3 regions of the Brevibacillus borstelensis genome follow, and region 2 is predicted to be linked to each of the others. Evidence: riboswitches for the same ligand, from Rfam matches in the RefSeq annotation. Region 2 holds a riboswitch; each other region holds the start of a gene.
What was found. Region 2 has a riboswitch for S-adenosylmethionine ahead of V5G20_RS10760 (aminotransferase class I/II-fold pyridoxal phosphate-dependent enzyme). Riboswitches for the same ligand answer to the same signal wherever they lie in the genome.

Region 1: another riboswitch for S-adenosylmethionine. It lies ahead of metK (methionine adenosyltransferase); the one in region 2 lies ahead of V5G20_RS10760 (aminotransferase class I/II-fold pyridoxal phosphate-dependent enzyme).
Region 3: another riboswitch for S-adenosylmethionine. It lies ahead of V5G20_RS25825 (sugar ABC transporter substrate-binding protein); the one in region 2 lies ahead of V5G20_RS10760 (aminotransferase class I/II-fold pyridoxal phosphate-dependent enzyme).

What each region holds. Positions count from the first base shown of each region.
Region 1 covers NZ_CP144922.1:769,687-777,781, reverse strand. Annotated here, with positions in the region: gene V5G20_RS03585 (response regulator) at 1-576, opposite strand, end outside; gene V5G20_RS03580 (sensor histidine kinase) at 604-1,746, opposite strand; gene V5G20_RS03575 (polysaccharide deacetylase family protein) at 1,746-2,759, opposite strand; gene metK (methionine adenosyltransferase) at 2,945-4,150, opposite strand; SAM riboswitch class I at 4,289-4,389, opposite strand; gene V5G20_RS03565 (hypothetical protein) at 4,443-4,916, opposite strand; gene V5G20_RS03560 (S8 family peptidase) at 4,942-7,488, opposite strand; gene V5G20_RS03555 (SLAP domain-containing protein) at 7,698-8,095, opposite strand, start outside.
Region 2 covers NZ_CP144922.1:2,305,906-2,314,000, reverse strand. Annotated here, with positions in the region: gene V5G20_RS10790 (hypothetical protein) at 1-149, opposite strand, end outside; gene V5G20_RS10785 (DinB family protein) at 279-752, shown strand; gene V5G20_RS10780 (hypothetical protein) at 890-1,051, opposite strand; gene V5G20_RS10775 (PhoH family protein) at 1,445-2,779, opposite strand; gene V5G20_RS10770 (YhcN/YlaJ family sporulation lipoprotein) at 2,977-3,588, shown strand; gene V5G20_RS10765 (trans-sulfuration enzyme family protein) at 3,620-4,804, opposite strand; gene V5G20_RS10760 (aminotransferase class I/II-fold pyridoxal phosphate-dependent enzyme) at 4,801-5,964, opposite strand; SAM riboswitch class I at 6,059-6,176, opposite strand; gene V5G20_RS10755 (pyridoxamine 5'-phosphate oxidase family protein) at 6,269-6,727, opposite strand; gene V5G20_RS10750 (DUF5665 domain-containing protein) at 6,878-7,213, shown strand; gene V5G20_RS10745 (hypothetical protein) at 7,288-8,095, opposite strand, start outside.
Region 3 covers NZ_CP144922.1:5,382,431-5,390,525, reverse strand. Annotated here, with positions in the region: gene V5G20_RS25855 (AAA family ATPase) at 1-738, shown strand, start outside; gene V5G20_RS25850 (hypothetical protein) at 725-1,162, shown strand; gene V5G20_RS25845 (hypothetical protein) at 1,168-1,755, shown strand; gene V5G20_RS25840 (WG repeat-containing protein) at 1,767-2,975, shown strand; gene V5G20_RS25835 (S-layer homology domain-containing protein) at 3,082-4,194, shown strand; gene V5G20_RS25830 (phosphotransferase family protein) at 4,438-5,376, shown strand; SAM riboswitch class I at 5,442-5,563, shown strand; gene V5G20_RS25825 (sugar ABC transporter substrate-binding protein) at 5,693-6,718, shown strand; gene V5G20_RS25820 (sugar ABC transporter ATP-binding protein) at 6,795-8,095, shown strand, end outside.

The sequences.
Region 1 (8,095 bases), 1.5 Mb from region 2:
CGCACGGTTGCTCTTCCCTTCCGCCATCAGCTGGAGAACCTCGCGTTCACGGCGGGTGAGCGACTCAATTACCTTCGGATCGATTGGTTCCGCATCATCCACGGCTATACCGCGATCATTCGTTCCTTCCTGCTCGCTCAACCGGCGGAATTCCTCGATCAGCTTGCCGGTTACCTTTGGATGTATGTATGCTCCACCCGAAGCGACGACACGCACCGCTTCGACGAGATCGTTCGTGCCCATTTCTTTCAGCAAGTAGCCTGACGCCCCCGAGCGAAGCGTACGATATACGTATCCTTCATCGTCGTGGATCGACAGCATGATGACGCGAGTGCCGGGACTTACGGAAATAACTTGTTCCGCAGCGGAAACACCGCTCACATTTGGCATGTTGATGTCCATCAGGACTACGTCGGGCTTGTGGTCCTCGGCCAGACGGAAAGCTTCTTCTCCGTCAGCGCCCTCTCCCACGACTTGAAAGTCCTTTTCCATTTCCAAAATACGCTTGACACCCTCACGGAACAGTTGGTGATCATCCACAATAACGATGCGAATTTCTTGCTGTACCTTCTCCATATTTCATCCTCCCTGTACACTCTTGCTTCAGAATTTGACTGGTATTTGAAACATGACCTTTGTTCCCTCTCCAGGGGAAGACTGCAATTCCATCGTTCCCTCAAGCAGCTGGGCACGTTCTCTCATGCCGAGCAGCCCGTAGGAGCCTCCCTTGGCCTTTTGTGCTGCCTGATCAAAGCCGATTCCGTCATCCTTGACCACTAGGCGCAACGTATTTTCCTGAAATTCAATTTTTACCTGAACCATACTGGCCCCGGAATGCTTTTCAACATTGTTCAAGCACTCCTGCACCAGTCGAAACATCGCAGCCTTTACAGAGCTTTTCAGCGGCTGCTCTACGCCAAAGACAACCAGATCAACGGAGATTTTCGTGCGGTCCTCATACGTCTGAATGTACTTCTGCAGCGTCGGGACCAGCCCCAGATCATCCAATGCCATGGGCCGAAGGTCAAAGATAATCCGTCTGACGTCAGCCAGACTGAGGCGGACCATTTCCTTCAATTCGTGCAGCTCCATCTGCGCTTCCAGAATGCGTTCATTTTTCAGCATCTTTTCGACAATTTCAGACCGCAGCACGACGTTTGCCATGGATTGAGCGGGCCCGTCATGGATTTCACGCGCTACCCGCTTCCGCTCTTCTTCCTGCGCCTGGATTACTTTCAGACCCATCAGCTGATGCTGTTTGGCCTCCTCCAGAGCTTCCCCTACCTTGCTCAGGTCGCCGGTCAAGTACCCCAGCACAACCCCCATCTGCGTAACCAGCTTTTCTGCTCGCTCGATTGTTTCCTCCAGCGTGCGAAGCTGCCTCTCCAGATCGTTTCTCCGCTTTTTCAAATTGTCTTCCCGTTCCCGGTAAATGGACAATTCTACCTGAATACGGTTGGCTTCTTCATAAGCGATGCGGATGTCTTCCTCTGTGTATGTCTGAAAATTACGGCTAACCAACACCAGGCGCGCTCGCGCCCTTCGGTAGGAGAGCTCCAGTTCATCTACCTTGCTTATCACTTTCGCTATTTCCTGCCGCAATTCATGCAAATCATGTTTTAAGGAATTTCCTTCTTGCCTGGCATTTTCGGCGATCTCGAATATTTGCGATTTGCTCGTCTCTACCGTCTCGATCGTGCGATTGATCACACCATCCAACATGGTAATACTGATCGCCTGATTCATTATTGATCTCCTTCTACCTCGTTTTTGACCGTCTGGAACAGCGCCTGCAGCTTGGGCACATCCATTTCCCTGATCCCGACATCGTATCTGGGGATGGAAAGCGGATTCACCTGGGCCGTTACCACACCTCGATTTGAATTGAAGACAAATCGGTAGCCCGCTTGCTTGGCTATGTCCAGTACGATGTCATTGCTGTATCCAAACGGCAAGGAAATAGCTTGCACCTGCTTGCCCACCAGATCGCTCAAGCCGACCCGCGACATCGTAAAATCTACGTAAAGGCGATTGCGGTATTCTTGTTCGTCTTCGAGCCGTTTGAGCTCCTCCATGTACACAGGTGCTGTCTCCGGTCCCAGATCTCCCCATTCGTTGCGGGCCCTCTCGTCGTGAAGACTGTATGTATGAGAAGCGATCTCCACCAACCCGGTCTGCAGCATTTCCTTCACTTGCGGACGGGATAGCGGCGTGGTCATTTTTTCTCTCTTTCGCTCCTCGGTATCCCGCAATCGTCCAAGTATGGCAAAGTTGACCGATGGGAACCGATACTGCTGCATTACGGGAAAAGCATGTGTGTAATAACTTTCATACCCATCATCAAATGTAAGCAAGACTGCATTCTCAGTGGGCAAAACTCCTGTCTCGACAAAACGCACAAATTCCGCCAGTGATATCGGATGAAAATTGTTCTCGAATAAAAACGTCATATGCTCTCTAAACTGCTCCGCCCCAATAACATAGCGCTGGTCAGAATCGTCGGTCACATGATGGTACGTCAATACGACTACCCGATCTCTATACCAGAGCTTGGAGGACGCTGCTTCTTCCCGTTTTTTTTCTGTCTGTGGTGCAGCCGATTGCTCCTCGCTTGTGCTTATAGACGTAGTGACATGGGGGAAAGGTTGCACTTTTGGAGCCTCCTCTTTAAAAAAAGAGGCAGTATCGGGCAGTCCGGCAGTCACAACGAGCCCTAGCGCAATGAAAAATACGAGAAAGAAGGGCCACCTCTTCGGCACAAAAAACTCCCTCCTTTATGCCTATATAGGAATTTCGACATATACGAACGGATTCCTTTATGAACTGAATTCCAGCAGTTTGCCGCAAGTCTTAAGGCCTAGTCTTCTTAAAAATATAGAGGAAATCCGTTTTCAATGACAGAAAAAGAGCCTAGTGTGTATCACTAGGCTCTCGCGCTTGGTCTTTACTTGGACAGCCCTGCTGCATCCTGCTTGAGCGCTTCTGCCTTATCTGTGCGCTCCCACGGCACATTCAGATCGTTGCGGCCAAAATGGCCGTATGCCGCTGTCTGCTTGTAGATAGGACGACGCAGGTCAAGCTGCTTGATGATACCTGCAGGACGAAGATCAAAATGCTTGCGGATTAGTGTTACCAATTGGTCCTCGGCAATCTTGCCGGTCCCAAATGTATCTACGCTGATGGACACTGGCTGTGCGACACCAATTGCATAGGCCACTTGTACTTCGCATTTTTCAGCCAAGCCGGCAGCGACGATGTTCTTCGCTACATAGCGGGCTGCATATGCGCCGGAGCGGTCCACTTTTGTCGGGTCTTTTCCGGAGAAAGCACCACCGCCGTGACGAGCGTATCCGCCATAGGTGTCGACGATAATTTTGCGGCCTGTCAAACCGGCATCCCCTTGTGGTCCGCCAATAACAAAACGGCCAGTCGGGTTGATGAAGTATTTGGTCTCGGCATCCAGAAGCTCTGTTGGCACGACAGGCTTGATCACGTGCTCCATCAGGTCGTTCTTGATTTGTTCCAGAGTGGTTTCCGGAGCGTGCTGGGTAGAAATAACAATCGTATCAATACGAACCGGCTTATCGCCGTCGTATTCTACAGTCACCTGTGTTTTACCGTCTGGGCGCAGGTAGCTCAAAGTGCCGTTTTTACGCACTTCGGTCAGACGGCGAGCCAGCTGGTGAGCCATGCTGATCGGCAAAGGCATCAGTTCAGGAGTCTCGTTGCAGGCGAAACCAAACATCAGACCTTGGTCGCCGGCACCAATCGCTTCAATCTCAGCATCAGTCATTTTCCCTTCGCGGGCTTCCAGCGCCTGGTCTACACCGAGGGCGATATCGGCAGACTGCTCGCCGATAGCGGTCAGAACGCCGCAAGTGTCGGCATCGAAACCAAACTTAGCGCGATCATATCCGATTTCACGGATGGTGTCACGGACGAGCTTTTGAATATCCACGTACGTGTTCGTGGTGATTTCCCCTGCCACGAGTACCAGACCAGTGGTAACGGAAGTTTCGCATGCTACGCGAGCATTTGGATCCTTGGACAAAATGGCGTCCAGGATAGAGTCGGAAATTTGGTCACAAATCTTATCCGGATGACCTTCGGTGACGGATTCAGAAGTAAACAGACGACGACCTTTTTGCAAAGACATGTGTACTACCTCCTTTGACCTCATACAAATAGTGTGGTAGCCGAAACAGGTTCTTATTAGACGAAGGCACAAGCAAAAAAAAACCTTTTCCTGTTTTAGAGGAAAAGGTGCTTGGTGTTTGCGTTCCCTACCCTCTTATCGGCCAGAACAGGTATCCGTTCTGCTGGTTAGCACCGCTCGAGTCGGTTGCCGGGCTTCATGGGGCCAGTCCCTCCGCCTGCTCTGGATAAGAGTATCCATTACGGATAATAGAATAATCGTTTTTATAGCCGGTGTCAATAAGCGCTTAGCGCAATTCGTATTTACCGCGAACCATAATGTGCGCGACACCATTGTAGTTTGCATTCAAGCGCAATCCGCGATTGTCCGAACGGGCGATCAAGAGCAGATGATTGGCAGCGACCTGAGCTCCCGCTCGGAGGTCCTTGCCCTCGGTAATATCTGTCAAGCCATCGCCTTTATCGCCGGCTACTGCTTGTACTTTTCCCGTACGGACGATAAATTCCGTACCCTCAAAACCGTACAGCGTCTGCCCCGGGTGCAGCTCAACCACTGTCAACCCCGTCGAGACGGATGCACCGCCTGTGCCTGCGCCTCCGCCAAGAGCTTTTTGAATTTGCTGATCCACATAGCTTTTGGTGACGACCGGATCATCCGCTGAGCCCGGGACACCGGAAACGCCGTCTGCCATCGCCTGCGAAGCAAAGACCCCCATCCCGACAATTGCTATGGCGAGGATTCCCTTGGTTGCTTTTTTCATTTATGTTCTCTCCTTTTCCATAGAGTTACAAACTGTAAGCCTTCGCCAGCAGGACGACCACCTCTGCACGTGTAGCTCTTCCCTGCGGCTTGAACGTCCGTCCGTAACCGCTTATCCACTTTTTCGCCGTCAGCGCCTCAATGGCGGGAGACGCCCAGTGACTTGTCGGCACGTCGGTAAACGATGACCTGCTGCGATTATAGAGCACGAGATTATTTGCTCTGGCTACCATCAGTGCCATTTCTGCCCGTGTGATCGATTGATCCGGCAGCATGGTGCTGTTTGGATAGCCGCTGATGATGCCGAGCTGGTGGGCAGTCAGCAGATTGCCATAGGCCCAGTGATTTTTAGAAAGATCCTTGAACGGATTTCTGCCTGTATACGTAACGATATTCATCCCTTTGGCCCGCATGGACTGGATCAGCATCGTCGCAAACTGGCCTCGAGTCACCGACTGGTCAGGCTTGAAGGTCGAATCATCAAAGCCTTTGACGACTCCCTTCGTGCTGAGTCTGGCGATCTCGTTGCGGGCCCAGTGCGTGGAAATATCACGATAACCCGCGATCAAAGGCTGCTTGGTCAAAGTCAGCCGGTACGAATCGTATTTAAACGGCAATGTGGTTGTCAGACGGATATAATACTTGCCCGGCTTCAGCTTCATGCCAAGCACCTCTTTGCCCAGATCGGACAGCTGCGCTACGTCGTTTGTGGCAAAGAGCGAGTAGTTCAATGTATCCGAACCGTACAGCTCCAGCCGCATCCCTGTCGATACGGGAACGAACGGAGCGCGTATGCTGACGTAGGATTCGGAATCGACCGTAAATTGGAACCAGTCCTGATCGGTATGAGTAGGCAAGGTTCCTGTCATCAGCGTTCCGTTGGCCAAAGGTGACGCCTGGCGATATGTATCGTTGGGCTCATTGGTATCCTTCCGAATCGGCGTATAGGACACGTCCAGCTTGTACTCGCCGTTCACCTGATTTCGCCAGTACTCGGTCAGCCTGATGTAGTATTTGCCCGGCGATACTTCCTTTTGGGCGCGCTCGGTCGGGTCATTCCGGTCGCCTTTGTCAAATTCTTCAAAGGCTTGTCCCTCTTTGCCGATCTTCATGTTCAGATCGATCCGCTTGGTATCGGCAGTGACTGTTACGTTTAGCCGGCCGTATTCGCGGACATAGTAAGAAAACCAGTCCTCGTCGCCCTCTTCATGGAAGTTCCCGATTACGGAAATTTGGTTGCCTACCAGCGGGCGGGCCGTATCCATTGTATTGTTGCGCTCATACTTGTCCGGATTGATCGTAAACCGGCTGGTCAACAGATAGGTAAAGCCCTTCACACCGAAGCTTCGCTCCATCCTGATGTACATTCTACCAGCTTTCACCGGTACAGTCAGCGTGTCTCCGTTCCCTATGTAATAGGTAGAAGCTTCGCGATTTTCAGGGAAGAAAGTAGCAGCCAGCGCGGTTGTATTCGTTGAAGTGACAGTTGCGACCAGTGTCACTTTTCCGTCATAGGGAATATCCATGAAATACCAGTCCATTTTGTCGGACTCGGACAAACTCGCCCTCAGCTGTGATTCAATCGGAAAAGCCTTGGCCTGACTCCGAGTATTATTTGGTTCATGAAAATCCATAGACAGCTTTTCGGTAATGGCTCGATTGACATCGACCAGTCCATATCCTGTTTGCCGGTCCCACCCTTTCTCACCGAGATCCTCAGCCGTCTGGTACAAGAGCTGGCGTACATCCAGCGGCGTCATATTCGGATTGCGCTCCAGCACCAATGCCGCAGCGCCCGCTACCTGAGGAGCTGCGGCTGACGTGCCGCTAAATGCTCCGTATTTCCCCTTGGGCTTGGTCGTGTAGATATTAAAACCCGGAGCGACGAGATTCAACTCCGGCCCTGTGTTTGAATCATAGAGCGGCTTCAGGTTTCCTTTTACAGCTCCAACTGCAATTACGGTTGGATAAGCAGCCGGATAGGCAACCCGGTTCGCTTCGTTTCCGCTGGCGGCCACTACAACTACTCCACTAGCTTCTGCTCGCTGGATGGCGGCCGTCAACGACTTTGAATAGGAGAGACTACTCACGGACATCAGAATGATTTTGGCTCCTCGATCAATCGCGACGTTAATTCCTTTTGCAAGCAGCTCTACATCTGTCTCGCCGTACTTGTTCAAGACCTTGATAGGCAAAACCCTTGCATGCCTTAAAACCCCCGAGACTCCGATGCCGTTATTCCCTCTGGCCGCCAATATGCCAGTAACAGCGGTACCATGTCCGTTTTGGCTGTCATCCTGGGCAGATTTCCCCGGCTCAACCAGGTTGATTCCCGGAAGGATGTTTCCTTTCAAATCGGGATGGTTATGGTCTACTCCCGTATCAAGGACGGCAATAGTAACTGTGCTCCCAGTAACTTTTCTCCAGGCCTGATCAGCTTTGATTTGCCTCAAATGAGTCTGATTGTTGATATATTCGTCATTGGTAATGGCAGCCTTCGCCCTCTGGCTTCCCCCAAATGCAGCCATTAACCCTACTGAGACAGCGACAACTGTTAAAATAAATTTCCTCATGTAACTACAGTCCTTCCTCCCTTTTCTCAACCGAAAAAGGAATACAGGTGTTTGAGCTTGTTTTTACAAAAAAGCCCGCTCCCTTGTAGCCTATTCTATTCATTTAGCATAGCGGAACGATAGTGTGAAACGCAACCCTATTCAGGGAATCACTGGAAATCGGATGCGATAGAAAAACCCCTTTTCGCGATGCGAAAAGGGGAGGGTTCTTACTGCAGAAATCCGTTTGACTTGGTTGACTTGGTTGCATCATACACTTTGGATTCCTTCTGCTTCTCGTAAGCTTTCGGAATAAAGACCGTGCACTCTTCCACGGAAAAATCTTGTTTCTTGATCGACGAAGCCGGGATCTGGAACGCAATTACGCGGAAAGCCTTTGGATCTACCTTCATGTTTTCCAATGTGTAGCTGACACGGGCGATATCTTCGCCGTTTGCATCATGAACAACAATCGGAACTTCGGTAAAGTCCAGGCGTTTGTCCAAGCCGTTTCGAAACAGTACAACTACTTTAAGACCGCCGTTTTCCCCTTTTTTCAGTCCCAATGCCTTCAGGTCTACCTTGCCCTCTTCGACTGGATTGGCAGCAAGCTGCTGACGGTAGTATT
Region 2 (8,095 bases):
TTGTGATCCTCCAGCCTGTCTTCTTTTGCTTCGTAATCTGTATTTAGAAAAGGTACGACCGATTTGACAGCCTCTGTCACCCCTGCGGCCGCGCTGGAAACCGCCGTGATGTAAATCAAAAAAGAAATAGATGTATCCAGTGTAACCATGCTTCACTCCCCCCTTGCTTCATCTTTATGGGGAAAGAGACAACCATAGCACATTCGGATATTTTCACCAGCGACAATTTCAAGTAACATTTTTTTGTATGGATACGAAGATGGAAGGCGGTAATGCGAATGAACATTGCACATGCTTGGGATCATTACGATGTAGTCCGCAGTCTTACGCTTGCTACGCTGCAGGCAACGAAGGAAGAGCAGGCCGACATTGTGCCGGAAGGGTTTTCCAACAATATCCGCTGGAATATTGGCCACGTTTTATTTACCCAGGATGCTCTGCTCTACGGGGGAAAAGCTCCGCACCTCCCCGAATCTTATGCGGCCCTGTTCGGCCCCGGCACAAAACCTGCCGATTGGCAAGGGGAGCTTCCTACCCTGGAAACATTGAACCAACAATTGGCAGAGCAAACGGAACGGATTAAAAAAGAGTTTGCCGATCGCTTTGAAGAAAAGCTTCCCAGCCCGTTCAACCTTCGCGGAAAAGCCGAAATCGATACATTTGGGGGCATGTTTTTATTCAGCTTGTACCATGAAGGCATGCACGCAAGCACGGTTACATTGTTGAGAAAAGCTCTGCAAAATCAAGCTTAGCCGTTTGCCCGGGATACCGGGCTTTTTCTTTTGCCTGACAGGAAGTCAAAAAAAATACCACCCGAGAGGTGGCTAAGAGTTTATGGCAGGTCGACCTTGCTGAAATTAAGTATTTGATTGAATATTCAGAACTAAAATCACCACGGGCAGGCCCATTGTGGACCACCATTCAGACATACGCAATCCGGATGAGGTTTTGGCGCTTTGCAGCCAGCGCAAGCTTCCGAATTTGCCGTGACTGAAGAGGACAGCGTAAAAACCAGAGCTGCTCCGAGTAGAATACCAGCCAGTTTTTTCATTGTTTTCACCTCCTTATTTACTATATATTCACTATATTCCATATATTCCCTTTATCGAAAAAGCACTTTATTTGTCGATCGTTGTCTATCTTTTTACCAAAAGATTGCTGATCGCGTTTTTATCCATAAATCAAAACCGCTCCCAAATTGGGAGCGGCCGTGTCGAACCCGTTGCTATGGGGTAGTACCGATTATTCTCTTTAGCTCCTCAACCTCCGTAACAGAGTTTGTCTTACCTAAAGAGTACGGTGTCCGCCAGTTCGATTGATATCGAGAGCGTGATCATGACCATCCACGGTTCTTCGCCTCCTGGAAGGCTTTCGCCGATTTTGATTCATGGATCATCGGGTTCGACAATCCTAGTATGTCCGGATTCGCTTGCACTATGCACACTTACAGCAAGTCTGCCGCAAGCTGTGCCAGAACGCTGCGCTCCCCTTTTTCCAAGCGGATATGACCAGCCAGTTTCTGATCCTTAAACATCTCCACCACGTACGTAAGTCCATTGTTGCTCTCGTCCAGGTATGGATGGTCGATCTGCTCGGGATCTCCCATCAATACGATCTTCGACCCTTCCCCCACCCTAGTCAAAATGGTTTTCACTTCATGCTTTGTCAGGTTTTGCGCTTCATCAATGATAATGTACTGCTCCGGAATGGAACGCCCGCGGATATACGTCAGCGCTTCTACCTGAATGCTGCCCATCCCTGCCAATATTTTGTCAAGGTCACCGGAACGTTTTGTATTGAACAAATACTCCAAATTATCGTAAATCGGCTGCATCCAGGGACGAAGCTTCTCTTCCTTCTCACCGGGCAAATAGCCAATGTCTTTCCCCAACGGGACGATTGGCCTTGCTACAAGCAGCTTCTTGTATGTTTGCAAATCTTCAATTTGCAAAAGCCCCGCGGCCAAAGCCAGCAAGGTCTTCCCGGTACCCGCTTTTCCTGTCATCGTCACCAGCGGAATATCCTCTCGCAAGAGCAATTCGAAAGCCATCCGCTGCTGGACATTGCGGGCCCTGATTCCCCAGATCGGATCGTCGTCAGCGACCAGCATCTCCAGATTCTTTCCATCGATGTCAACCTTCCCGATAGCCGATATAGACGGATTCAACTCATCCTTCAGCACCAGGAACTGATGGGGATAAAAACGCTGCTGCGGAAAACAGGTGGAAAGTGACAACTTTCGGCTGCCGTAATAATTTTTGATGATTTCCGGGGCAACCTGCATTTTGTGATAACCACTGTAAATGTGGGAATACTCGCCGACGACGCGGTCCGAAAGAAAGTCCTCGGCAATCAGTCCAAGCGCATCAGCTTTCACTCGCATCAGGGCATCCTTCGAGACGAGTATGACAGGGCGTGGTTGAGGCAAGAGGTTTTCTTCTTCCTGCAAGTTAAGCGCTACCGCCAGAATGCGGTTGTCATTGGTCATTTCCGTAAATTGCTTTTGAAGCTTGGCAAGCGAGGAATGGTTCAATTCGACGCGCAATAGCGCACCCGTTTCCAAAAGGATGCCTTGATGCAGATGCCCCAATTCGCGAAAGCTGTCAAACAGCCGCGACACATAACGAGCGTTGCGGCCAATCTCGTCCATATAGCGCTTTTTGGAATCAATTTCTTCCAACACCACGGCGGGTATGACGATTTCGTTATCCGCAAAGGAAAACATCGCTCGTGGATCTTGCAGGAGTACGTTGGTGTCCAGCACGTAGATTTTCTTCAAAATCTCGCCTCCTAATACCCATCTGTTATACCCTATGCAATTGCGGGTGGGATGCTCAGTAGCCGCGACGTGATGTACTACAGTCTATGTCGGCAAGAGTGAAGATAGACGAGTCCCGCATGAAAAGGTGGACAGGAGAACAAAATACAGATAATCATGCATGACTTGTGTGGGAGCAACTTAAGAAGCGAAGGAGAATGACCGTGAAGCGGACAGCCGTACTTGTACTCAGTGTCAGCCTGCTGCTCTCCGCCTGCATGTCTGGCAACAAGCCTCCCGGGAATCAAGCAGCACCGCAGCCCGGGAAACGGGCAGATGAAACGCAGCGCGTACAGCAAACAGCACCGTCCCCTGGCTATAACCAATCGTCACAAGCTACTGCAGACCGGCTGGTCCAACTGGCCACCCGTGTACCAAACGTAAAGGATGCCACCGCTGTTGTATTGGGCAAATGGGCTGTTGTCGGCATCGACGTCAACGCCCACCTGGATCGCCCTGAAGTAGGGGTCATCAAATATACAGTGGCAGAAGCCTTGAAGGAAGATCCCCAAGGCGCCACTGCGCTCGTAACGGCCGATCCCGACATCGTTCAACGCTTGCGGGAAATGTCCACTGATATGCAAAAAGGCCGGCCCGTGGCGGGTATTGCGGAAGAATTGGCTGATATTGTCGGACGCATCATTCCCCAAGCCCCTCGCGATGTTCAAATGAAAGAGGAAGCGCCATCCAGAGAAAACGAACAACGCCTGAACAACAGCGGCAACGCAAAACCGGAAGGAAATCGCAAAATACCGGTCAACCGGCAGTAAAAAGCTCCTCAATAAAAAGGCATTCTCCCGGTTATGCCCCGGAGAATGCCTTGCTTTTGCTTTCAGATAAAGCGGCCTCTACACCTTCAAGCGCCTGTTCCAGGTCGCGGACGAGGTCGTCAGCGTCTTCCAGTCCGGCGGATAAGCGAATCAATCCGTCCGTTATACCGCGACGCTCTCTTTCTGCCGCTGGCATAGCGGCATGTGACATCATCGCCGGATACGACAGAATGGTTTCTACGGCTCCGAGACTGACCGCTACGATCGGAAGCGTAACCCGATCAAACAAAGCCTTCGCCCGCTCTCTGCTGCCCACATCAAAGGACAGCACGGCTCCGTGGCCGCTCGCCTGCCTCGATTGGAGCTGGTGGCCGGGATGACCCGCTAGTCCCGTATAATGTACCTTTGCAACGGAAGGATGATTTGCGAGCCATCGAGCGATCTTTTCCGCTGTTTGGGTGCTTACATCCAGTCTGGCTTTCAGCGATTTCAGCCCGCGCATCACCAGCCAGGAATCCTGCGCTCCGAGTACCGCTCCCATGCCGTTTTGGATAAAGTAAAGCTGTTCACCCAGCTCAGCATCCTTGGTAACAGCCAGCCCTGCAACGACATCGCTGTGGCCGCCGATGAACTTCGTCGCTGAGTGGATGACGATATCTGCTCCGAGTTCAAGCGGACGCTGGTAGTACGGGGTCAGAAACGTATTGTCGACAATGACTATGATATTCTTGGCCTTTGCGATATGGCAGACAGCTGCGATGTCTGTCACCTTCAACGTCGGATTAGAAGGTGTCTCCAGGTAGATCCCGCGAGTGCGAGGAGTGACGGCTCTCTCCACTGCCTCTACGCAGGTCGTATCCACGAACGTAACGTCAATATTCATGCGGGACAACACTTTGGTCAAAAAGCGATACGTTCCGCCGTAGACATCTTCTGCCACGACAACATGATCGCCCGCGGAAAACAGCATAAACACGCTGGAAATCGCGGCCATGCCGGAAGCAAATGCAAATCCCCGCGCACCGCCCTCCAGGACGGCAATCGCCTCTTCCAATGCATGCCGGGTCGGGTTGCCGGACCGCGCATAGTCGTATGCGCCCGGACGGTCCAAATCCGCTTGGTGAAACGTAGATGCCTGGTAAATCGGCGTGGATGCCGCACCGGTCACCGGATCGAAACAAGATGTCCCGTGAAGCAGTTTCGTGGCAAATTTCATCGTCTACACCCTTCCGCTACCAGACTTGCATCGAGAGCCTGTATCAAATCATGAATCAAATCATCCGGATGTTCAACTCCTACCGACAATCGCAGCAAACGATCACAGACCCCGACGTATTCTCGAATTTCTTGCGGAATGTCGGCATGAGTCTGTGTCGCCGGATACGTGCACAAAGACTCGACGCCTCCCAGACTCTCCGCAAAAGAGATGATGCGCAAGTTTTCCAAAAACGGCCCCACCTGAGCAGAGAAGCGAACGCGGAAGGACACCATGCCGCTGTAACCGGTCGCCTGTTTGCTCTGAATCTCGTAGCCGGGATGATCGTCCAATCCCGGATAGAATACATCGGTGACCGCCGGATGCTCCCGCAGTTCGCGCGCAACCTGGAGAGCATTGCTCTGATGTCGCTCCATACGCAAAGCGAGCGTCTTCATGCCTCTGACCAGCAGCCAGCAATCCTGTGGGCCGAGGGTTGCACCGATGGAATTGTGCAAAAACCGGACCTTTTCAGACAACTCAGCGCCTTTTGTCACAATCAGGCCAGCCAGCACGTCATTGTGGCCTCCAAGATATTTCGTCCCGCTATGGAGCACCAGATCTGCCCCCAGCTCCAGTGGACGCTGATAGTACGGCGTCATAAAGGTATTGTCCACGATGGTCAGCAAACCGCTTCGTTTGGCGATCCCGGCTACGCAAGCGATATCCGTTATTTGCATCAGCGGATTTGTCGGCGTCTCGATGAGAACGGCTTTTGTCTCCGGACGGATCGCGCCCGCAAATGCCTGAAGATCGCGCAGATCAACATAGCTGAACTGGAGCCCGTAGCGGGAAAGGACCTGCTCAAAAAGACGGTATGTCCCACCGTATAAATCAAGCGAAACGATCAAATGGTCGCCTTGAGAAAAAAGTCCCATGACTGTGTGAATCGCTGCCATCCCGGAAGCACAGGCAAAACCGGCATCACCGCACTCGGCCTCTGCGATCGCCTCCTCCAGCACCTTGCGTGTCGGATTGGCCGTACGGGTGTAATCGTATCCGGTACTTTGACCAAGAGACGGGTGGCGGTAAGCGGTCGCATAGTAAACCGGGAAGCTTACCGCGCCCGTGATCGTATCACGACCTACCCCCGCCTGTACCAGTTTCGTTTCCAGATGCATAGCAATCTCTCCCTCTGCTTTGATGTTGAGGGCATGAAAAAGCCCTCTTTTCTTTTGAAAAGAAGGCTTTGTTTACGTCGCCGCAAGCAAACCCTTCTCATCTTTCAGAGCATGATTTGCTCTGCAGGAATTAGCACCAGTATCGTCCTGTTAACAGGAAAATTGGTTGCCGGGCATCATCGGGCCAGTCCCTCCGCCTCTCTGGATAAGAAGTTTGCTATTCAATTTGTTGATCCTAATACTAACGGAAATATCGAGTGATTGTCAACAGATATTTCCTCTTCGTTTTCACCCGTTTTCTCTGTTACTCCGCTTTGCGCAGTGCTGTCATCACCTGATTGTCCAGCTTCGCCGCCGCATTTTTATCATATGTTTTTTCATACTGCGGTTCTACGGAGATACGGGAACCGTAGAACATGACATCACGCACCGCCTCAATGGTAACCTCCACCATCGCCAGCTTCAGGGGAACCTCCTCCATCCGCTCACTCTTCAATACAGCCCTTCCGTTAATGGCATAAGAAGAGCCAGCACCAATCAAATGCAGAACCACTTGTGGCTGCTTGGCGATATTGGTCAAGATGCGTGAACGGTTGTCTACCGCAAACCGGATGACTTGCGGCGATGCCGCAAACGTCCAGGAAAGCGAGCTGAGCGATGGCGCCCCAGACTCATGGTCAATGGTGCCCAATGTGATAAACCGCTCCTGCTGCAACAACCCGAACAGTTCCTCCGAAAGCGTTTGGGATACGGTCTCAGCCATTCCGAAGCCTCCTTGTGTAAGTTTTGTACGTCTATTGTACCCGCCAAGGAAGAGATAGGCAAACCTTTCCGGCATGCGCTTGATTCTTCCCCTTTTTTTCCCTACACTGTTACTTAACTGGTAACCATAGGAGACAGGAGGAGAAACCAGATGTCACAAAGCCCCACAGACCGCCTGTTGTCAAAGATTGACCAGCTCCTCGAAGAAATTCAGGAGGCACGCAAATTAAATGACCGGATGGACAAAATCGCCATGTTTTTAGAGGATATCCGTCTGGCAGATGTCATTCAAAATTATACAGCCCCGCGCAAGCTGCTTTGGATCAATTTCCTGGCAGGTCTGGCACGGGGCCTGGGACTGACGATCGGAACAGCCATCGTACTGGCCATTCTCGGTTCCGTCCTGAGCAAATTCCTCTCGATTCCCATCATCGGGGACTACATCAGCCAACTGATGGATTATGTCTCCACCTACCGTCAGCCCTAGTCAAATGGAATGATTGGCAAGCTGCCGGAGCAGAAAGAAGATTGCCATTCGCGGTCGCTCAAGAATGCAACGGATTAGTCGTTGTCGCGATCGTCGTTATCGTCATCGTCTCCGTCATCGTCATGGCCATGCTTTTTCCAGTAGCCATACGCATTTCCGTTCGGATGCTTTTTGTCTTTGTCCTTCTTTTTCTTATCTTTATCTTTATCGTCATCAACTTCGTTTACTGGCGTACCGTGAGGAATGTCAGCTTGTGCTACGACCTTCCCGTCAACGACTACTTCCAGATGGACGGACTTGGCGCTGTAAGAACGATTTTTGTAAGAGAGCTCCACTTCGAACTCCCCGTCATCGTCTATCTTGACCTCGTGTTTTTTGCCGTCCGGAGCGATTACATACAGCTTCGCTTTTTGGTTTTTGGAGAATCCTGCGATTTCCCCTTCTACTTCAATTTCCTTATCTTTGGCGTCAAGCTTGGCGGTTCCGGTAATTTTGTATTGGGCAGGCTTCGGCGTTTCCGGCTTGGTCGGTTTATCCGGCTTGTTGACAACAAGCAGATCGACGGATTCCGAATCAAGCTTCTTGCCGTCCTTGTACACCTCAATCAATACTTTCCCTTTGTCAGCCTCTACATCCTTCATGGTGACTGAATAGGAGCCGACACCGTCCCACAGCTTTTTCACGCCGGCGCCTCTCTTGTCTCCGTCATAGGTCACGACTACTTTGCCTGCCGTAAGGTTTACAATGCCGTTTACTTTCAATTCACCCTTTTTGCTATCCAAAACAGCCTGCGTATGAATCAAAACATCGGAATCTACAACAGTTCCCGAGTTGATCCGCACTTCGCGGGTATCGACCAGTTTGTCGTTGACGTAAGCTTTC
Region 3 (8,095 bases), 2.5 Mb from region 2:
CAAATCCAGATCGCACAGCGGCGGAAAGCGGCCGGAATACCCGATGCGGCGGGACAGACGCTGCACATGATTTTCCAAGGGAATCCCGGAACAGGCAAGACGACGGTGGCCCGGATCATTGCGCGGCAGTTGTATCGATTGGGCGTAATCAAGCGGGATGAGCTGATTGAAACGGATCGCTCCGGGCTCGTCGCCGGTTATGTGGGGCAAACGGCACTCAAAACGCGGGAAGTCATCGAGCGTGCGCTGGGGGGTGTGCTCTTTATCGATGAAGCATACGCACTGGCGGGGGCCGAAGGTGACTTTGGCCGGGAAGCGATCGACACGCTGGTCAAGGCGATGGATGATTTTCGCGACAGTCTCGTCGTCATTCTGGCAGGCTACGGCGAGGATATGACCGGGTTTTTGGCAAGCAATCCCGGCTTGCGTTCACGGTTTCCGACGATCATTGAGTTTCCGGATTATACACCTGATGAATTGCTGCAAATCACCCGGCAATTGTTGGCGCAGCGAGGCTATGAGGCTTCTGCTGCGGCAGAGCGAGCCATGCGGCAGCAGTTTGTTCAGACGCAAGGGGACAAGATGGCGGGGAACGGACGCTTTGCCAGGAATCTGTGTGAACGGGCAATACGCTCGCACGCCATGCGCCTGAGCCGAAACAAACACGCAACCATACAAGAGCTGACCATGTTGGAAGAATGCGATGTGGTGGAGGAGGCTATCTATGAAAGCAGCTAAGGCGATGTTCGCGGTCTGTTTCTATCTGCTCCTGCTCCCCTGTGTACTGATCCTGGTCACCATGCCGCTGTTCTCTATCCTCGACATGATCGAGGTAGCCAAGTACGAGGCTCCCCGTCTGGGGTATCCCCTGATTGTGCTGGGAGTGATCGGCGGACTGCTGTTCGCATCCGTCCGGGTGGGAGCCTTGCGAACCTTGTACCGAAAATACCCGGTTTTGCTGCCTTTCCTGCATATCGCTTACTTTATGGCGATTGGAACATCTGCAGGTCTGGAAGTGATGAACCAGTGGGCAGACAGCTTGTTGTTTCCGAAGTGGCTGGCGATAGGAGGAGCGGTCGTGATTGTTCTGGTGACCCGGGTCTTCTTGTCTTACTGGTACTGCAAATATCCGATTAGTCTCACCGTGAGAAAGCAGGGGTGATGCAAGTGGAAGAGTCGCGCCGCATGTCAAGGGGAGATGCGCCTCGGTCATACGCTCCGGACAGCAGAAGCAAACCCGAGCCCCATGATGCGGTCCCCGGCGAAAAAGGAATCGGAAAATCATTTTTGCTGGCAACCATTTTGATTGCCGCGGCCGTCTTCTTTACGGGGGGACAACTGCCGGAGGGGGATGCCGCTCAGATCGTCAATAGCCGGGTCAGCACGTCCGTCGCAGCCGGTGAACAGTTGTTTGCCGAAGAGAATACGGCCGGTTTGGAAGCGAAGGATTTTGTCGTAGAGAGCCCTGCCGACGAAGCGGGGGAGGCAACCATGCTGATTTGGGATTTCAACGCCGAAGACGGAGATCAGATCGAGATCCTTGTCAATGGAAAGTCGGTATACCCCGTACTTACTTTGACGAATCAGCCGGCAGCGATCAGCGTTCCCGTCCCGAGCGTAGTGACGGTAAAAGGCCTAAAAGATGCCGGAGGAGGCATTTCGTACGCTGTGAAGCTTCCTCAGTCCGGTCTTGCTTACTTTAACGCCGTTTCTGTTCAAGGTGTAAATACCTATACGATAAACCTGAAGAATTAGGGGGTGCCACCATGTCCATACAATCGAATACCGGGGAGCCTACTACCCATTACATCAAAGTCGTACCGGCTGAATTGGAGCTGCATCCCGGTCAAACCGCACAGTTGAAGGCGTACCTCGTCTGGATGGATGGACGGGAGGAGGACATTACTGAGCAAGTACGCTGGAGCACAGATCAGCCACAGATTGGCACAGTAACCAAGGCAGGTGCTGTAACTGTAGGTGTGGTCGGAAACATGGTCGTCCTGGCCCAGTATGAGGGGCAGCGGACGGAAACGCACATCCAGGTGACGGCCGCCGCCGGACCAGTCAAAAAGAAGAAGAGCTGGGGCAATCGCAAAAGCCTGATCATCGGAGGAGCGATCGTGGCAGTCACGCTGATTATTAACGGCGTCGCCCTGTCCCAGATGAGCGGCGGAAAAGGCGATTCGGCAAGTGCCCAGCCAGAACCCGCTCCGGCCAGCCAGACCTCCGAGAGCAAAGAACTGCCAGCAGAGGAGACGGAGGAGCCCAATGGGTCCAGCCCCGCAAGTGACGGAGATAGAAAAGATATGCGCTCGTCCCTGTTTGGATTTGCCAAGGAAAAGGCAGTTGCAGCCATAGAGACAGCGTCGAGTCTCAGCGGGCAGGGGAAAGAGCTGGTTCCATCTGTTCCCCCAATGCCGCAGCCAGAGCTGCCAGCGGAACAGGCGGTACAACCGCCAGCAGAAGCGGCAGCGACGCCCAGCCCGGCGGCGACAGCGGAGACTGCCGCAAAAGCCGCTCCTCCGACAGTCGCAAAAAAAGAAGCCGCCCCCAGACCGAAGAAAGAAAGCCCAAAAAAGCAAAGCAAGCCGACTCCTAGCGTACAGCCGCAACCACAACCAGCAAAGCCCAGTCAGGTTGCAGCAAAGCCCGCCCAGCCAAAGCCGCAGCCAAAAGCCGCACCAGCCCCTGTGCTTGTGCCGGTCCAGCAGAACGGGAAATGGGGCTATGTCAAACAGATCAATCCGTTTGACAAGGAGCTGGCGATTGCGTATCAATTCGACCATGCGACAAGCTTTTCCGAAGGGCTCGCTGTCGTGAAAAAGGGAGGGAAGTTCGGGTACATCAACGCCGAGGGAAGCCTCGTCATCGATTGCCAGTACGAGTACGCCACGCCTTTTAAAAATGGCGTCGCCACAGTCAAACAGAACGGGAAGCTGATCCAGATCGATAAAACAGGAGCAGTCCACAAGTAAACGGAAATCCGATAATCGCATGGTATTCCCGTCCGTCAGCATCAGCACGATCACTTACCTAGGGAAAATGTTGCCCGAAGCATTATTTGGAAAGGAGTACTGAGAAATGTACAAACGTTATCTTGCCTGGATCGTTATGTTCGGTCTGTTCGTCCAAAGCTTTTTTGTCCCCGGCGCTTCTGCGGCTCCCGCATACTATGAGGATATTCAGGGGCATTGGGCCCAAAAGGAAATCGAGGAACTGAGCGCACTGAATGTTTACCGCCTCAAGTACGGGTATTTTCATCCGGACAATCCGGTTACCAGGGGCGAAGCGCTGGCTTTGCTGAACCGGGTGCTGGAAGGCATCTATGGTCCCTTGGAAACAGCCAAGCCAAATACGCATGTGGATCAACGGTTCTCTTATAAACAGGAAACGGAACAACTCCTTGCCAATATGCGCGCCATGCTAGACATACAAACCGGATTTGTCAATTCCTTCGATCCGGGAGAAAGCATGCTGTACTACCTGCACTTATCCGAACGTGGAGGTATGAAGCAGCCACAGAAGAACAACATCGACTGGTGGCTGTCCTCCGATTATTTGCAAAAGCCGTTGACCAGAGAAGAAGCGAGCATGATCCTGTTCCATGTCCTGGCTCCTTACAAAATGCGGGCGACAACCCTCAAGCTGGATGAAGTGAAGCCTTACTATACGGGCTACTATCTGTGGAAGCACGATCCCAAATACGAGGATACGGCATCGCCCTATGCGGCAGCGATTTCCGAATTCTATCTCTTTAACGCAGACAAAAATTTTGACCCGAAAAAACAAATGACACGAGCGCAGTTTGCCATCGTCCTGAAACGCTTGCATGATCTTTGGAAACGCGATACGCCTCAGCAGTTCAAGGAAACGCAGCTTCGCCAGAAAAACATCGTCAACCTCTTCCTCACCGCCGCCAATCAGGCGTATGTCCAGAAGGACCCGTCGCGGATCGGGCAGTTTTTCAGCAAGGACGCCCAAGAGTCACTGGAAGAGATCGCTCCGCTCCCTCTGCATGATTACAGCGGCAGCCTGGTGGTCAGGAAAGATGACAGCAATCCGAAGCGATTGTGGGTGACAGGAAGCTATCAGCATACGCTGACAGGAAATTATCAGGTGGAATACTCTTTGGAACAGGAAGAATCAAGCCCGTATGGCTGGAAGATCGTAAGAGTAAATTACCAGCAGAAGTAGTTGGGAATTTGTGGGGGGGATTGGGTCAGGCGCTGGCTTTAGCAGTTGCAGTCCAGGTGAAAAATGCAATGGCTGCACATCCAACTAAAGCGATAAACAGCGATTGACCCGTAAAGCGAGCAAAAGAAGCGGACGGCCCATTCGAGAGCTGTCCGCTTTTCATTTTTCATCTTCTGCGGGAAACCGGGATGATTTGATCACGGGGATAGCGAATATTCCGGAAAAGGCAAAGGAGAGGTGCAAATGACAGAATCAACGGAAAGGGACTGCTTTCAAAGATTGGTTCAAAGGCTTGAACCCCAAAGCAAGCTGGTTCGCTCCTGGGAGTTGAAAGGCGGTGTCTCAGCGCAGGTGACGGCGCTTGAAATCGAGCAGCTTGACGGCAAAAGGAGAAAAGTGGTTGTGCGCCGGCACGGTGCGGCAGACATTGCACAGAATCCCCATGTGGCGGCAGATGAATTCAAGCTGATGGAACTCCTGAAGTCTGTGGGGGTGGCCGCGCCAGTGCCATTTTTCCTGGATCAATCAGGCGAGATTTTTTCCACGCCGTACGTCGTGATTGAATACATCGAGGGAAAGACTGAGTTCACTCCTGCCGATGTGACCGACCACGTTTTCCAGCTAGCTGCGCAGCTTTCCAGGATTCACAGTGTGGACGTCTCGAAGCTGGATTTGTCCTTTTTGCCCAAACTGGAGAAGGCATGTACCGAGAAAATCGAAAAACGGCCGGCAATCACAGATGAATCGCTGGGTGAGGGACGCATTCGGGATGTGCTGGAGGCAGTCTGGCCATTGCCTTCGCGGAATCCATCCGTACTGCTGCATGGAGATTTTTGGCCAGGAAATGTAATGTGGAGGGACGGACAGCTTGCTGCAGTGATCGACTGGGAGGACGCGCAGCTCGGAGATCCGCTCGCGGATGTTGCCAACGCCAGACTGGAGATTCTGTGGGCATTCGGCATCGAGGCGATGCTTCGTTTTACCGGTCGCTATCAATCCTTGACGAAGTTCGATTTTACAGACCTGTCTTACTGGGATCTGTTCGCAGCTTTGCGCCCGGCTTCCAAAATATCCGACTGGGGACTCGATGCGTCTACGGAACAAAAGATGCGGGAGGAGCACAGTTGGTTTGTCGCCCAGGCATTTGAAAAGATAGGGACAGGGAAGGGGAAAAAATCCTAGTTGACAGGTTTGAAAGCAGCCATTATATTCTGTATATACAAAAGGTTTTGATATGAGAATATGAACTCTTATCCAGAGAAGGCTGAGGGACTGGCCCAATGAAGCCCGGCAACCTAGCGCAAAGGAACACGTTTCTTTTGAGCCAAGGTGCTAACTCCTACAGGTAGCGATACCTGACAGATGAGAGGCGAAAATCCGCTGATTTAAGCCTCTTTCATCTGGAAAGAGGCTTTTTTGATGGAGCAAATGGATGTCGATTCCGGTTCAAAACCGCAGAACAGCGTACCGTGTTACTTTAAAAAGGGGGTTTTCCGATATGAAAAAGAAGTTTAGTTTGATTGGATCGCTTATCCTTTCTGCGTCTCTTTTGCTGACAGCTTGCGGCGGGGGCAACAGCGCGTCTTCCGGAAACGGCGGAGCGGGTGGCGGCTCCGGCGAGAAAGCAAAACGGATCGCGCTCGTGATGCGGCAAAACGTAGGCACATTCTCGGCTCAGTACATTGCCGGCGTCAAAGCCGAAGTAGAAAAGAACGGCGGAGAGCTGACTGTTTTCAACGCAGATACCGATCTGTCCAAAATGGCTTCCAACCTGGATGCGGCGGTCAACCAGCGTTTCGACGGCATTCTGATTGACCACGGCACTGCAGAAGCACTGCAGCAAGGAGCAGAAAAGGCTGTGAAGCAAAACATCCCGCTCGTGCTGTTTGATACAGACATCAAGCTTCCCGGGGTTCCGGTAGTAGAGCAGGATGACCAGAAGCTGGCTGAGCTTAGCCTGGAGAAGCTGGCTGAAGATACCGGCGGCAAAGGAAACATCGTGAAAATTTGGGTGGCTGGCTTTGCACCGATGGAAAAACGCCAGATCACGTACGAAGCCTTTTTGAAGAAATATCCGGATATCAAGGAGGTTGCCGCTTTCGGCAGCGCCACCAACAACACCGCGCTGGATACGCAATCGCAGATGGAAGCCATTCTGAAGAAGTATCCAAACAAAGGAGATATTACAGCGGTCTGGGCTTCCTGGGATGAGTTCGCCAAAGGAGCGACCCGCGCCATTCAGCAAGCCGGCCGTACCGAGATCAAAGTATACTCGATCGATTTGAGCGACGAAGACCTGCAGCTCATGCAGGATCCCTCTACCTCGTGGGTAGCGACTGCAGCGGTAGACCCGGGCAACATCGGACGGATTCAAGCCCAAACCGTCTTCAAAAAAATCAACGGCGAGCAGGTGCCGGACAGCGTCAAACTGAATCCTGTGCTGGTCAAGCGAGACGATTTGCCGACGGACAAGAAAATCACGATGGGAGATCTCTCCCAGTACGTGAAAGAATGGGGCAAGTAATCCTGCATAGATGGTGTAGCGTAATCCCGTTGATCATCCATCAACGGGATTCTTCCTTAATAAGGGGGGACAGAAAATGACGACTTTGCAGATGAACGGCATCATGAAGCAGTTCTCTGGCGTACCCGCGCTCCGTTCCGTCGATTTCGAAGTGAAAGCGGGAGAAGTTCACGCTCTGCTCGGAGCCAACGGAGCGGGGAAGAGCACGCTGATGAAGATTTTGACGGGAGCCTATGTGGCGGACGGAGGCTCCATTGTGATTGATGGCAGGGAGGCCGCGATCCAGTCGCCGCAGGATGCCAAAGCGCTCGGGATTCAATGCGTCTATCAGGAAGTGGATACGGCGCTGATCCCGTACCTCAGTGTAGCGGAAAACATATTGCTCGATCGCCAAATCCAAGCAAAGGGCTTGATCAGCTGGCGCCGCTTGTATGAAGAGGCGGAAGCGATTCTCGCAAGGTTTGGCTTTTCCATTCCTGTGAAAAAGCAGGTGGAAGCCTGTACGCTGTCCGAAAAGCAGCTGATCCTGATCGCCCGGGCGACGGTACAGCAGGCCCGATTCATTATTTTTGACGAACCGACAGCTCCGCTCAGCAACACGGAAACAGAGCGGCTGTTTCAGATCATCGAGCAGTGCAAGCAAGCGGGGTTGGGCATTATCTACATCTCCCACCGGCTGCCGGAAATTTTTCAAATCTGCGACCGGATCACCGTCATGCGCGATGGACAACGGATCTCTACCAAAGAGACGGCGGACACAACGATGGACGAGGTCATCGCCGCGATGCTGGGCAAGACATTCTCCGAGGAGTTCCCGAAGACCCAGGTGCCGATCGGCGAGACCATCCTGGAAGTGAAAAACGCCAGAGGAGGCAAGGTTCGCCGAGCGGACCTGCATGTGCGCGAGGGAGAAATCGTCGGTGTCGTCGGCCTGGTTGGAGCAGGGAAGACGGAGCTGGCACGTCTGCTGTTCGGCGCGGATGAGTGGGAGGATGGCAAGCTGATTGTAAACGGCAGGGCTTTGCGGCTTCGCACGCCGAAAGAGGCAGTCCAGGCGGGGATCGTCCTCGTGCCGGAGGAGCGCCGCAAGGAAGGGATATTCGTAGAGGAGTCGGTCGCCCGCAATCTGTCGGTGGCTACCCTGGCCAAATGGTCGCCAAGGGGCTTTGTGAAGCAAAGACTGGAGTCGGAGCAAGCCGAGAAGATCGTCCGAAAACTGGGGGTAAAGACAGCGGGCATTCGTCAGCCTGTCGGCCACTTGAGCGGGGGAAACCAGCAGAAGGTCGCTATCGGAAAATGGCTGGATACGGATGCGCGCATCTTTATGTTCGACGAGCCGACGAAGGGTGTGGACATCGGGGCGAAAAGCGACATTTA